4 regions of the Lysinibacillus capsici genome follow, and region 1 is predicted to be linked to each of the others. Evidence: riboswitches for the same ligand, from Rfam matches in the RefSeq annotation. Region 1 holds a riboswitch; each other region holds the start of a gene.
What was found. A riboswitch is a leader RNA that binds a small molecule or an ion and turns the genes downstream of it on or off. The one in region 1 is predicted to bind cobalamin.
Positions count from the first base shown of each region.

Region 2: linked by a shared signal. The riboswitch ahead of LCP48_RS11265 (ABC transporter substrate-binding protein) and the one ahead of LCP48_RS20605 (FecCD family ABC transporter permease) in region 1 are both predicted to bind cobalamin.
Region 3: linked by a shared signal. The riboswitch ahead of LCP48_RS14485 ((2Fe-2S) ferredoxin domain-containing protein) and the one ahead of LCP48_RS20605 (FecCD family ABC transporter permease) in region 1 are both predicted to bind cobalamin.
Region 4: linked by a shared signal. The riboswitch ahead of LCP48_RS12090 (glutaredoxin family protein) and the one ahead of LCP48_RS20605 (FecCD family ABC transporter permease) in region 1 are both predicted to bind cobalamin.

Region 1 is NZ_CP084108.1:4,160,184-4,163,333, forward strand. Features, by position in the region: gene LCP48_RS20600 (heme ABC transporter ATP-binding protein) at 1-555, opposite strand, end outside; gene LCP48_RS20605 (FecCD family ABC transporter permease) at 561-1,607, opposite strand; cobalamin riboswitch at 1,754-1,941, opposite strand; gene LCP48_RS20610 (biotin transporter BioY) at 2,096-2,692, shown strand; gene LCP48_RS20615 (YdhK family protein) at 2,807-3,150, shown strand, end outside.
Region 2 is NZ_CP084108.1:2,299,474-2,302,623, reverse strand. Features, by position in the region: gene LCP48_RS11275 (S9 family peptidase) at 1-60, opposite strand, end outside; gene LCP48_RS11270 (precorrin-3B methylase) at 132-809, opposite strand; gene LCP48_RS11265 (ABC transporter substrate-binding protein) at 861-1,853, opposite strand; cobalamin riboswitch at 2,016-2,202, opposite strand; gene LCP48_RS11260 (elongation factor G) at 2,385-3,150, shown strand, end outside.
Region 3 is NZ_CP084108.1:2,927,966-2,931,115, forward strand. Features, by position in the region: gene cobJ (precorrin-3B C(17)-methyltransferase) at 1-1,077, opposite strand, end outside; gene LCP48_RS14485 ((2Fe-2S) ferredoxin domain-containing protein) at 1,082-1,453, opposite strand; cobalamin riboswitch at 1,600-1,781, opposite strand; cobalamin riboswitch at 2,034-2,218, shown strand; gene LCP48_RS14490 (energy-coupling factor ABC transporter permease) at 2,368-3,114, shown strand; gene LCP48_RS14495 (energy-coupling factor ABC transporter substrate-binding protein) at 3,118-3,150, shown strand, end outside.
Region 4 is NZ_CP084108.1:2,461,023-2,464,172, reverse strand. Features, by position in the region: gene nrdE (class 1b ribonucleoside-diphosphate reductase subunit alpha) at 1-1,285, opposite strand, end outside; gene nrdI (class Ib ribonucleoside-diphosphate reductase assembly flavoprotein NrdI) at 1,282-1,641, opposite strand; gene LCP48_RS12090 (glutaredoxin family protein) at 1,638-1,862, opposite strand; cobalamin riboswitch at 1,981-2,158, opposite strand; gene LCP48_RS12085 (hypothetical protein) at 2,519-2,800, opposite strand; gene LCP48_RS12080 (SHOCT-like domain-containing protein) at 2,810-3,150, opposite strand, start outside.

The DNA.
Region 1 (3,150 bases):
ATGCAAGGTCTGAATTAAATCCATAAGTTGAAGTTGATGTTGAATATCTAAATGATTCGTCGGCTCATCCAATATTAATACCTGTGCTTGTTGAGCGAGTGCCCTTGCAACCATGACACGCTTTTTCTCGCCACCAGAAAGCGAACTAAAGCTTCGTTTCTCTAAATGCGATATGCCCGTTTGGCTAAGAGCCTCTTTAACAATTTGAAAATCTTTCTCTTGATCAAGCTCTAACAGCTTTTTATGTGGTGTTCTTCCCATACTGACTAAATCATGCACAGTGAAATCAAATAATACGGGTGTCTCTTGGCTTACAACAGCCAAATTTTTCGCAATTGATTTACTTGATTGCTTTAATATATCTTGCTCATTTAATACTACCGTTCCGCTTTCAGGTTTTAGGAGACGATACATATTTTTTAACAATGTTGATTTTCCGCTCCCATTAGGACCAATTAATCCAACAAATTGCTTTTCTTTTATTTGAATGCTTACATCATGTAGTATACGCTGATCGTAAATGGAGAATGATACTCGTTTCGCTTCTAATGTCATGGACGTTAATCTCCTTCACCGAAAGAATAGTTGTTACGACGGAGAAGCCAAATGAAAAATGGTCCCCCGCAAAAAGCTGTAATAATACCAATTGGCATTTCCTGAGGAGAAATAATGATTCGAGCAAAGGCATCTGCCCACACTAAGAATATTCCACCTATTAAAGCACTAATAGGTATGACGTATTTATAGTTTGAGCCCACAATTAAACGCACAATATGGGGAATAATCAATCCCACAAATCCTATAGAACCACTAACTGCGACAAGCACACCAGTTAATAGAGATACTAATAGTATTAACTGAATACGGAATTGCTGAAGATTAACGCCTAATGTCACTGCCGCCTCTTCTCCTAGTAATAATAAATTTAAATTGCGATAGTGTAGCCAGAGTAGCCCAAATACAACCAAGAATACGAAGCCTGGAATCACAATATTATTCCATTTGGCCCCAGCTAAACTACCTAGCATCCAAAACATAACAGCCTTTAAGGCCCCTTCTTGCTTTGACATCATTAAAATAAAATTAGAGATAGCCGTTAAGATAAAGGACACAGCCATGCCTGCCAATAGCAAGCGGAAAATAGAGACACGTCCCCCAACACGTGACAAGAAAAAAACAAGTGTAATCGCAAGTAATGAACCTAGGAATGCGGATACCGAAAGAGCGTAAATACCTAAAAATGAAAAGGCTCCTAAAATAATCACAGAAGTAGCTCCGACAGCTGCACCTGAAGAAATCCCTAGAATATACGGGTCTGCAATAGAATTACGTACAAGTGCCTGAATGGCTGCCCCTGCAATGGCTAACCCCGCTCCTACTATAGCAGCTAGCAAAACACGAGGTGCTCTTATTTGCCAGATGATGATTTCCTGAGAGCGACTCCAATCTTGCTCGATTGAATTTTGTATAAAAGGAATCTTAGAAAGAATAACTTTCCATACATATAACGGTGTAACTGAAACTGAGCCAACCATTACAGCAAAGGTCATTGAAACAATTAATACCATAAAAAGTACGAAGGAAAATAACATAAATTTTTTATTCATCTGTTTTAAACTCCTACTGAATATTGATGAATGAAGCAATAAAAAAAGGTATCTCATGCGAAAATGCGCATAGAAATACCCTAGATTAAACAAAGTCAGAAAAATATCCAGCTATTGTCCGTAATTGCTTGCATCCTCGTGGGCATTACAGGTATTACTAAATGGCAGGTCTCCTGGCTTCGATTCACTATCCTATAATTACCTTCCCATTCTTAAACAGTGGCAAATCATATTATAGGATTCCTCGTTACAGTTGCGGGACAGCGTCGGACTTCCACCGACTTCCCTTTTAAGTGACATTCAAAAATGTCACACCAATAGTATTTGAAGTTATAAAATTGTGACGATTCTATCATACATTTTTATAGATAGATAGTCTACTTCTATTTAACTCAACATTTGAGTTAACCGAAAACAATAATAAGGTTGACACAACGGCATTCGTTTTTTACACTAGCAGTAATAACTTATAAAACGAGGTGAAATTCATGGCAACTGTTACTCAACATAGTCACCATAAATTAAGAACTATTGACATTACCTACATTGGGTTGTTTTCAACGCTAATGATGGTGGGTGCTAATATCACTTCCTTTGCACCCTTTATGGTAGTTGGTGGTGTACCCATTACGCTTCAAACCTTCTTTGCAATTTTAGCAGGGCTTATTCTTGGTAGTAGAAAAGGTGCGCTCGCCTGTACAATTTATATGTGCGTAGGATTGGCAGGAGCTCCTGTCTTTGCTCGTTTCGGTGGTGGAATTGGCCAAATTTTAAGCCCTACCTTTGGGTTTATTATTACATTTATATTAGCAGCATTTGTTGCAGGGCTAATCGTGGAACGAAGCGGGACAAAGAAAAGTTTTATCGTAGCTGCTTTGGTAGCAACGGCTATAAATTATTTGATAGGAACAAATTGGATGTTTTTTGCATATAAGCTTTGGGCAAGTGCGCCAGAGAATTTTTCATATAAGCTCGCTTGGCTTTGGATGATTCCTCCACTACCAAAAGATATTATTTTAGCTATTTTTGCTGGTATCTTCGCCCATAGATTACAAAAAACATTGAAGATCCTGCCCATTCAATAGCATATCTCCCCACCTAATTGTTCCAGACTAAAGAAATGTTTTTCATAGGGTCATATCCATCGTTTCTGCACATTTATTTGCTACATTAGGAGCACATAGTGAGGAGGATATCATATGAAATTCAATAAAAGATGGTCAGTCGGACTATTATCAGTAGTCGCTTTAATTAGTTTATCGGCTTGTACAGAGGATCAAACAGAACCAGCGTCCACTTCTAATGAAACTGCTGAAAAAATGGATCATTCTACAATGAACCATTCAAGTTCTGGCGATGTACCAGTAACGTTAAAAAAAGCTGAAAACCCGAAATTTCCTGTAGGGAGCACAGCCATTATTACAGATGGACATATGGAAGGTATGAAAGGGGCAGAAGCAACAATAGTAGGTGCCTATAATACAACTGCCTATGTTATTTCCTATGAGCCTACATCTGGTGGAAAGCGAATAGAAAAGCATAA
Region 2 (3,150 bases), 1.9 Mb from region 1:
ATCTGCTACTGATTTTAAGTGATAAAGATCTTCTGGTTGAATCCCTTGTTTCGATGTCATGTTCTTGCTCCTTTGTATTGTAATTTTCTGTGCCTTACTACAATACTTCGACACCCTAAGTAATATCCCTGCTATTTAATTGAATTTTTTACTAGTTCCCAATATTCTGCGTACTTCGTTCTTCGATAAAATTTGTAAAAGGGCTCATTTGGGCGAGCATGCTCCTTATATAGGTTGATCAGAAGCAGTAAAAAATCTTCAATTTGTGTGACGTCTACCCTCTTAGCGAATAACGTGCCAGCCTGTGCCTTTGCTCCCATCGGTACTGCCCCTAAATAGACATCAAAGCTTTCTTGTTGGTAAACGAGTCCAATATCATCATAGACTGCATTGTAGCAAGCTGATGCACAGCCATTAATATTGACACGCACTCTTGCAGGTACCTTCATCCCCGCTAGGGCATGATAGAGCTGTTCGGTTATTGGAGCAGCATCCATTTTCTCCCCATCACAAAAATCGCAGGCCTTCATGGCTATGATTGGACCAGAGGGAGCAACATAGAGACCCGCTTCCTGTAAGGCTTGCACCGCTTCTGTGGCATCACACGTTGGTATGGACAAGAGTATACTATAGGAAGCAGAATACTTTATCGCCCCCTTTTCGCCAGCAATTTCGGCTATTTTTTGGAATTGTGCAGGGGTATAATGCTTATTAATAATGCCAGGGCTAACGGCTAGACGGGTAAACTCACCATGACGGTTCAGTGTTTCAAATGTTTGATCTGGTACATTTTTTTGAAATGCGTTCATTTTTATCGCTCCTTATAAAAAAGGAGCTAGCAAAACGCTAGCTCGAATGGATTAAAAGTTTTCAGGATAGAAGCCCGTGGCTAAAATTTCAATGGCCTCTGCCGCACGAACCCCTTCAGACGCTGCTGAAAGTGGCAGGATGACAAAGCGCTCATTTTTGACCGCTTCCATCTCCTTCAATGCTGGATCATTTTTTAAGAATTGGATCTTTTGGTCTGCCGTTGTTTCACCGTAATCAATCACGACAACTACCTCTGGGTTGCGGTCTACTGCATCTTCCTTCGATACAGTTGTCCAACCTGATTCCACATCACCAAAGATATTTTGACCACCTGCGATTGTCACAAGCTCATTCATAAAGTTTTGACCAGCTGTAAATACATCCTTTTCACCGCTATCAAACACAAGAACACGTAATTTTTCGCTATCTTTTGGTAATTTAGCTTGTACTGCCTCTACATCTTTCGTCATTTGATCAATTAAAGCTTCGCCACGATCCTCAATACGGAAAATCTTTGCGATATGGCGAATATCAGTGAAAATATCCTCTAATGTTGGCTTTGTCATGTTGGAAGCCGTATGTAAATACGTATGGATGCCTAATTCTTCAAGTTCTTCTGGTGTGCCTACCCCCTTTTCGCCAAAGCCACTTTTCCAGCCTGCATATAGGAAATCTGCCTCGGCATCAATGACTTGCTCCTTCGTTGGGTATTGATCAGAAAGCACAGGGACTTTATCGTATGCCTCTTGCAATGGCTCATAGATTTTATCATCTAAGTAAGCTGTCCCTACCATAGAATCCTCTAAGCCAAGTGCTAGCATGATTTCTGTCACATGCTGATTTAAGCTAATCGCTTTTGTTGGTGCTTCCGTATATGTTTGACTTGTGTCATTGTTTTCAATGGTTACTTCGGCTGCCGCCTCAGATGGCTCAACCTTTTCACCTTGTACTGCTGATTCCGTTTTGTCTTTTGCATTACAAGCCCCTAAAACAGCGATCAAGGCAATGATCATCATTAGCCATATACTTTTCCATTTCTTCATGTCCTTTTCTCCTTTGTTGTTAAAATATAGAAAGAAATCAGGGATTTCTTTACTACCTAGGTGGTTGGAAGGGCATAAAAAAACCCTCTTGTCGCCAAGAGAGTAGCATAGTGAAATAACGGTATATTACCTGTATCACTATCACCATCCTCGTGGTTCTTAGTCAAAAAATACATACTGGCAGGTATCCTGGCTTAGGTTCATCATCTATACGCCTTCCCATAGTTTCCCTACAGTGGCATGCTGTATAGACTCCCCATTTACAGTTGCGGGACAGCATCGGAATTGCACCGATTTCCCTTTTAAGCAAATGACAAATGCCATTTGCACCAATACGTTCTATAATGGTCAATACTATTGATAGACTAGCAGAAGAAAATTTATCGCGCAATCAGTAGGATGACACTAAAAGTATAATCATCACTATATTAGCACTATTTCGACATAAAGACGAACTATTTTACAAGAAATATAGAAGCTAGTATTCTGTTACAATAAAAAGATAGCATTCTATAGAAACGAGGATTTCTTATGTACAAAACAATTGGTGTACTTGCGCACGTGGATGCAGGGAAAACGACCTTTTCTGAGCAAGTACTTTTTCATACAAATAGTATCCAAGCCCGTGGTCGAGTTGATCATCAGGATACCTTTCTTGATAATCACGAGCTGGAGCGCAGACGAGGCATTACGATATTTGCCGAGCAGGGGCGTATGAGCATTGGCAATGATACATACACATTGATTGATACACCAGGGCATGTCGATTTCTCCCCTGAGATGGAGCGTGCCATTCGTGTGATGGATTATGCCATTATGATCATTAGCGCTGTTGAAGGGATACAAGGCCACACAGAAACAGTATGGCAACTTTTACGTCAATACCATGTCCCTACCTTCTTCTTTATCAACAAAATAGATCGTGAGGGTGCCAATGTGGAGGCTGTCATCAGCCAGCTTCGCAAAGATTGCTCACAGCATATATTGTTCATCGATGAGCCATTGCGAGCAGACTATGTATCAAATAGCATCATGGAATGGCTAGCGGAGCGCGACGAAGAATTGCTTGATGCCTTTCTGAATGAGTCATTGGAGCATGAACAGTGTCTTGCTCAATTACAGGGAATGATTAAAAATGAATGTGCCTTCCCTTGCTTTGCTGGCTCTGCCTTAAAAGATGAGGGCATTCAGGAATTTCTTGACCAGCTCCCACTGTTAACGTGTACCGATTTTGACAAGGATGCCCCGTTTGAGGGAGAGGTTTTTAAAATTCGTCATGATGGTCACCAACGTTTAA
Region 3 (3,150 bases), 1.2 Mb from region 1:
CTGGGGAGTAAAAAATTTATTGGCTACTCCAGGGCTTACTGCTAGTTCAAATATAGATTCTATTTTTTGCTGTACAAGCTTCGGTGTTACTTTGACTGCGCTTGTCCCTTTTACCATTGCAAGTGCCGCTGTAGCCATTTCAAGAGCTGTTTTTTTCGGCTTTGGCGTAGCGGCTATACTGGGTTTATTAAAGCGCCCTGCATTAGGGTCAGCCATAAAGTCATTTCGCGCTGTTCCTGTCTCTTGGTTCATTGCCCAAGGTTCATTTTCTTCGCGTAAACGTTGATGTGGACGTAATGGCTGTTTCTCTTCACCCAGGGTATATTTACGTTGGTAACCGCGGGGCGTAATCATCTTATTGTCATAGAAAAATGTTGACGAATTCCCGATAATTACAGTTGTCAGCATACCAATATCATGTTCTAGCATTTCAGCTAGTGTTGTCATGGTTACTTCTTGACGTTCTCGATAGGCACTTTTCACAAGCCCAACTGGTGTGTCTGGCGAACGATATTCTAAGAGAATTCGCTGAGCCTCGACAATTTGTCTTGTTCGACGACCACTTTTAGGATTGTATAAAGCAATGACAAAGTCTGCCATTGCAGCTGCCTCGACACGCTTTGCAATTAAATTCCAAGGTGTTAGATGGTCACTCAAGCTGATTGTACAAGCATCGTGCATAATAGGTGCACCAAGTATGCTAGCGCATGAATTAATCGCAGAAATCCCAGGAACAATTTCTACTTCAATTCCTGTTGCTTCTGTCCAGCCTAGCTCAATTAACACCTCATAGACTAAACCCGCCATGCCATAGACGCCTGCATCACCACTCGAAATCACCGAGACGATGCTCCCTGCTTCGGCTTGACGAACGGCTTCCTGTGCACGCGACACTTCTTCTGTCATGCCTGTACTAACAATCGATTTTGCACTTACTAAATCTTGAATCAGCTCTACATAGGTTTTGTAGCCTATAATCATATCACTTTGTTGTAAAGCCTCTACTGCACGTGTCGTAATATGCTTAAAATCTCCAGGTCCAAAGCCTACTACGAAAATTTTTCCTTTTTGCGCCATGTTGTTACCCCTCTTTCACCTTTTCGATCCCTTTAATGGCAGTTGTTTGAGCAGTACGCTGTAATGTACCTTCACGAAGTGTAAAGACATGTTCGTTGTATAAGGATTCATGATGTAAATCTTGTACTAGTGTTCTAGCATGCTCTGTTGATGGCACACGATACCAGTTCCCTTGGGGGTAAGCGATTACCACACAAGCATCCTTGCATCGTCCATTACAGCGCGTTCTTGTCGTATGTATTTCTTGATCGAGTGCTTGCCGCTGTATCTCATCTCGAATGGCTAAGGTAATTTCCTCCCCATCCTTTTTCATGCAGCTACTGCCATTGCAAATAAAGAGATGTGTTTTCATCCCCTCTAAATTCCAAGTTGTCATCTTCTGTCTCCCCTCATTTGCTTTTTGGAAAAAGAAAAACCTTTACTCTATAACGAAGAGTAAAGGTTTTGTAGAAGCCAAATAAAAACGAATAGAATGAAATACAGGTACTCGCTTTCGCTTCAACTTCTCCCTCCGAAAAGTTTGCATGCACAATCAAATAAGCAGGTTTCCTGACTTAAGCTTCATTTTACTGTCGCACCTTCCCAAGTTTGCACCAGTGGCTTTGCGATTTCATCAGCTATTACAGTAGCGGGGGCTGTATTGGATTTTCACCAATTTCCCTATTATCTCGAGCTATTCGAGCACTTATTGACATTTTATATGAAATTTTTATTAGAATTTTAAATAGAAAACTGTCTTTATCATATCTTATTTTTTTAAAATTTCAATATTTCTTTAAAAATTTATGACAAATTTATCAATTTTGAATGGAACTAGGTATGAAATTTATACAATCTATAAAATATTTGCGCACAACTCGTTATCAGAATATTCACTATTGACCTTTAATTAAAAAAATTTATAAAAGGTATAGCATATTTATGGAAATTCATGTTACACTTTGTCGTGAAATCTCACAATTTGAATGTTTTTCGGTGCAAAGTGCTTGTCATTTTGCTTAAAAGGGAAGCCGGTTTAAGTCCGGCGCGGTCCCGCCACTGTAATAGGGAGCTTTATAGAATATGTCACTGTCCAACGGATGGGAAGACCTATAAAGCATTGAACTAGAGCCAGGAGACCTGCCGAAAAATAAGTGATCGTTTCAGCCTACGAGGATAGGTGTGCGGCTTAGCAGATGAGAATGTTATTTGCTTTTTTAGCTATGCACTTTTCCACCAGTGGAGAAGTGCTTTTTTTGATTACGCACGCAATCTTCTAAAAATCTACTAATTAGTTAGGAGGAAAACTTTTTGAAATTTTCATGGTGGAAACTTAGTTATTTTTTACTGGCCTTTTTAATCGTGCCAAAACGTGCCTTTGCCATGCATATCATGGAAGGTTTTTTACCAATCGAATGGGCTATTTTTTGGTGGGTCATCTCTATTCCATTTATCATTCTAGGATTGCGTTCTATTCGAAAAACCGTTGATGAAAATCCTGAAACAAAAATGCTTTTGGGGCTTTCAGGAGCCTTTGCCTTTGTGCTATCTGCCTTAAAAATCCCTTCTGTTACAGGTAGCTGCTCTCACCCAACTGGTGTAGGACTTGGGACAGTACTCTTTGGCCCTCTAGCAATGAGTGTAATTGGAACAATCGTTTTATTATTTCAATCTTTATTATTAGCTCATGGAGGAATTACAACTTTAGGGGCTAATGCCTTTTCTATGGCTATTGTTGGTCCTTTTATTGCTTACTTTGTCTTTAAAGGTGCTCAAAAAGTAGGCGTGTCATTTTCACTAGCCGTATTCTTTGCAGCTATGCTTGGTGATTTAGGTACATATATTGTGACTTCTGTACAACTAGCACTAGCCTTTCCTTCAGAGGTTGGAGGCTTTATGGCATCCTTTACAAAGTTTGCAGGAATTTTTGCCTTAACTCAAATTCCTTTAGCCGTGAGTGAAGGAATTTTAACGGTCATAGTGATGAATTTCTTGAAAAAATACAATATTAGCGAACTAAAAACTTTACGTGTTTTCTCAACAAAGGAGGCACATTAACAGATGAAAAAAAATTTATTGTTATTAGCAATTGTT
Region 4 (3,150 bases), 1.7 Mb from region 1:
CTGTATCGACTAATGCGCCGAAATCCTTCACTTTACTTGCTGCATGGATATCGATGGAACCTAAGTTACACGATACATCTAATCCATAGTCATTTGGTTGATCCTGATCCGTAATGATACTTGTCTCTTGCACTTGCAGAATTTCTGTACATAGATTGGACATTTTGACACGTCCAATATTTTTTAAAGGATGTACCTTATTGACATTATCATCAAAGATTTCAAACGGATAGCCTGATTCAAATTGTGCTTTTTTCACCTCTGTGTAAAGCTTCCGTGCATTTAAACGTTTAATTTTACGAATTTTTGGGTTATCAAGTAGCTCGTAGTACATGTCTGAAATGGAAATCTCAGACATACGTTTACCGTATTCTTTAAAAATATCGTATGGGCTAAACAAGACGATATCCTTATCACGTTTCATCAGTTCGAAGAAAATACTAGGTATAATAATCCCTGTTGAAAGAGTTGCGAGGCGAATTTTATCGTCAGCATTTGGTTTTTTTGATGATATGAAATTTTCTATGTCTGCATGGAAAATATTTAGATAAACAACGCCTGAGCCATTTCGTTGCCCTAGCTGATTCGAATAACTGAAAGAATTTTCTAACAGTTTTGCTACTGGGATGACACCACTTGCACGATTTAATATCTCTTTAATTGGATCACCTAAAGGGCGTAAATCTGTTAAGTTGACCCCTACTCCACCACCAAGGCGTGATAGCTCTAAACAATAGCCAATATTTTCAGCAATACTGTTCATGGAGTCATCCATTGATAATTTAAAGCAGCTAACTAATTCACCACGTGCTTTCTTACCACTATTTAAAGCAGTTGGTGTTGCTGGCTGGTAGGCTTCCATCATTGCTTCGACAGAGCGTTCTGCTAGAGCCGTGTTTCCTTGAGCCAAATACAAAGCAATAATGACAATACGATCCTCATACTTTTCTAAGATCTCTTCCCCGTCACGACTTTTCATAGCATAGCTATCATAAAATTTGCTTGCGCTCATAAAGGATGGGAAGCGGAAATTATAATCATAGGCTTTCTTGTACAGCTTCTTAATAAATTCCATCTCGTACATATCGATAAATGCTTTCTCATAGTAGCCCTCATCAACTAAATAGCGAATTTTTTCCTCAATATCTATAAAATAACGCAAACGTACGTTAACATACTCTAAAAAGTAGCGGCGCGTAGCTTCGCGGTCCTTTTCTAACTCAAGTAATCCAGTTGTACTATAACGATTCAGTACGTCATTATTAAGCTTTAAATAGGTTTTCATCTCATTACCCTCGTTTCATAAAACGTTTGTATTGCTTCGTAATCCGTTTGATTACCTCGTAAATCTAATTTCCTTACTAAGGGTACATGATAGGTAGCGGCGATTTTCTCACCAGCAGCGCCAAATACATGATGGCCGAAATTACTATTGCCACTGGCAACTACTCCTTTACAAAAATCCCTGTTTTTTTCTAAGAAACGTTGTACCTTTGCTGGAATGTCACCTAAACCATCTGTGTAGGTAATTAAAAGATAGGGCTTGTTCAATCGCAATTCCTCCGAGAGCTCGATACATTCTGCCTTTAATTTGGATACAACATTTCGGACATTACCTGTACGACTCGCGTAAACAATCATAGGGCAATCAACTCAATTTGAGAAACAATTTCCTGAACATCTCCTATAAAAGTTTCATTCATCTCTAAAACAGGCACACTTAAAAAACCTGCGTCAATAATCGTTTGCTTTGCTTGTTCATCGTGATCGATGTTAACAATTTCAGCTTCAAGTCCTGCACGTTGTAGCTCAGATTTTACCCATAGGCATTTTGGACAAATTGTTTTCGTATAAAGTTTCATAGAAATCCCTCTTTTCATAAAATAAAAAAGCCTATCTCCTCTAGAGAGATAGGCTAAATGGAAACGTTAACATACCAAAAATACTGACGTTCCCATCTCTTAATCCCCGAAGAAATGATAAATTTGTTTTATAAAGGCAGGTCTCCTGGCTTTGCTTCATTCTCTGATTCCCTTCCCATGCAAATGCACAGTGGTTGCAATCATCGTCAGCTACACAGTTGCGGGGACAGCGTCGGAATTGTACCGAACTTCCCTTTTAAACTACATGTAGTAGTACCTTTGTAAAACGAACACAATATATAGTTGTTGTTCAATAGTTTTAAGTGTACCATCCTTCAAATGAAAAGTAAATCAAGATTCTAAACTTCTTTATTTTTGGATTATTCAGTATTTTTAATTATGTAGTTCCAAATAGATTACCACTAATCGCTTATACCCAAATCAAAAATCTATTTTAGACGATGTACATGTTTATCTATCAAAATGTATCTAGAATTCTGAAAGAAATGTTCTATTTTATGTACCATTGAAAAATAGTAGCTTCTATCATAAATCCTGAAATAATGATCATCTCTTACCCATTTCAAATGATGCTCATTAAATTAATAAAGAGCATGCTTTTATCATAACATGCTCTTACCATTCTATCATTGAGATTATAGTCTAATCTTAACCTCAGTCCCGTCCTGAGCTTTGACATCGACTAGCACGACTCCCTTATAATTTTGTAGTTCCTTGATAATCGGCTTTAGCATTTCTTTATCGATGATCGGAAAGGTAAAGTCTATGTTCTTTCGATCGAAGTATGCCTTTGTCCACTTATTGGCTTGTAGCTGAATCCATTTGGAAGTTAATATGGAGAGGACAATGGTTAGCACAATATAGGGAACTGGGACTGTAAAGCGAACATCTTTTGCTTTCACTTTTACATGCATCATTCGTTGCCTCTACTCAATGAAGACTGCAACGGAATCCCCGTTTGCTGATTTTATATCTACAATTTGTCCGTCTAATTCATTTTCGATTGCTTCAAGTAGAAGATTGATGTCGATATCTTTTACGTATTTTTCTGATTGTGGAATACTCGCAGCGATGCTGTGTCCTGCCATCAATACGGCTTTGACAAGTTTAATCGGCAAGTTTACCGTAACATTATCATTTTCGGTGGATACAACACGAACCTTTAATGTTTTTTCTAAATACTTTGTTTTTTCCACAAATTTGTTCTCAGAGTCTTCTTTCTGTTGTAGCACTTGAATCAGCTCTGATCCTTTATCCGCATCAATTT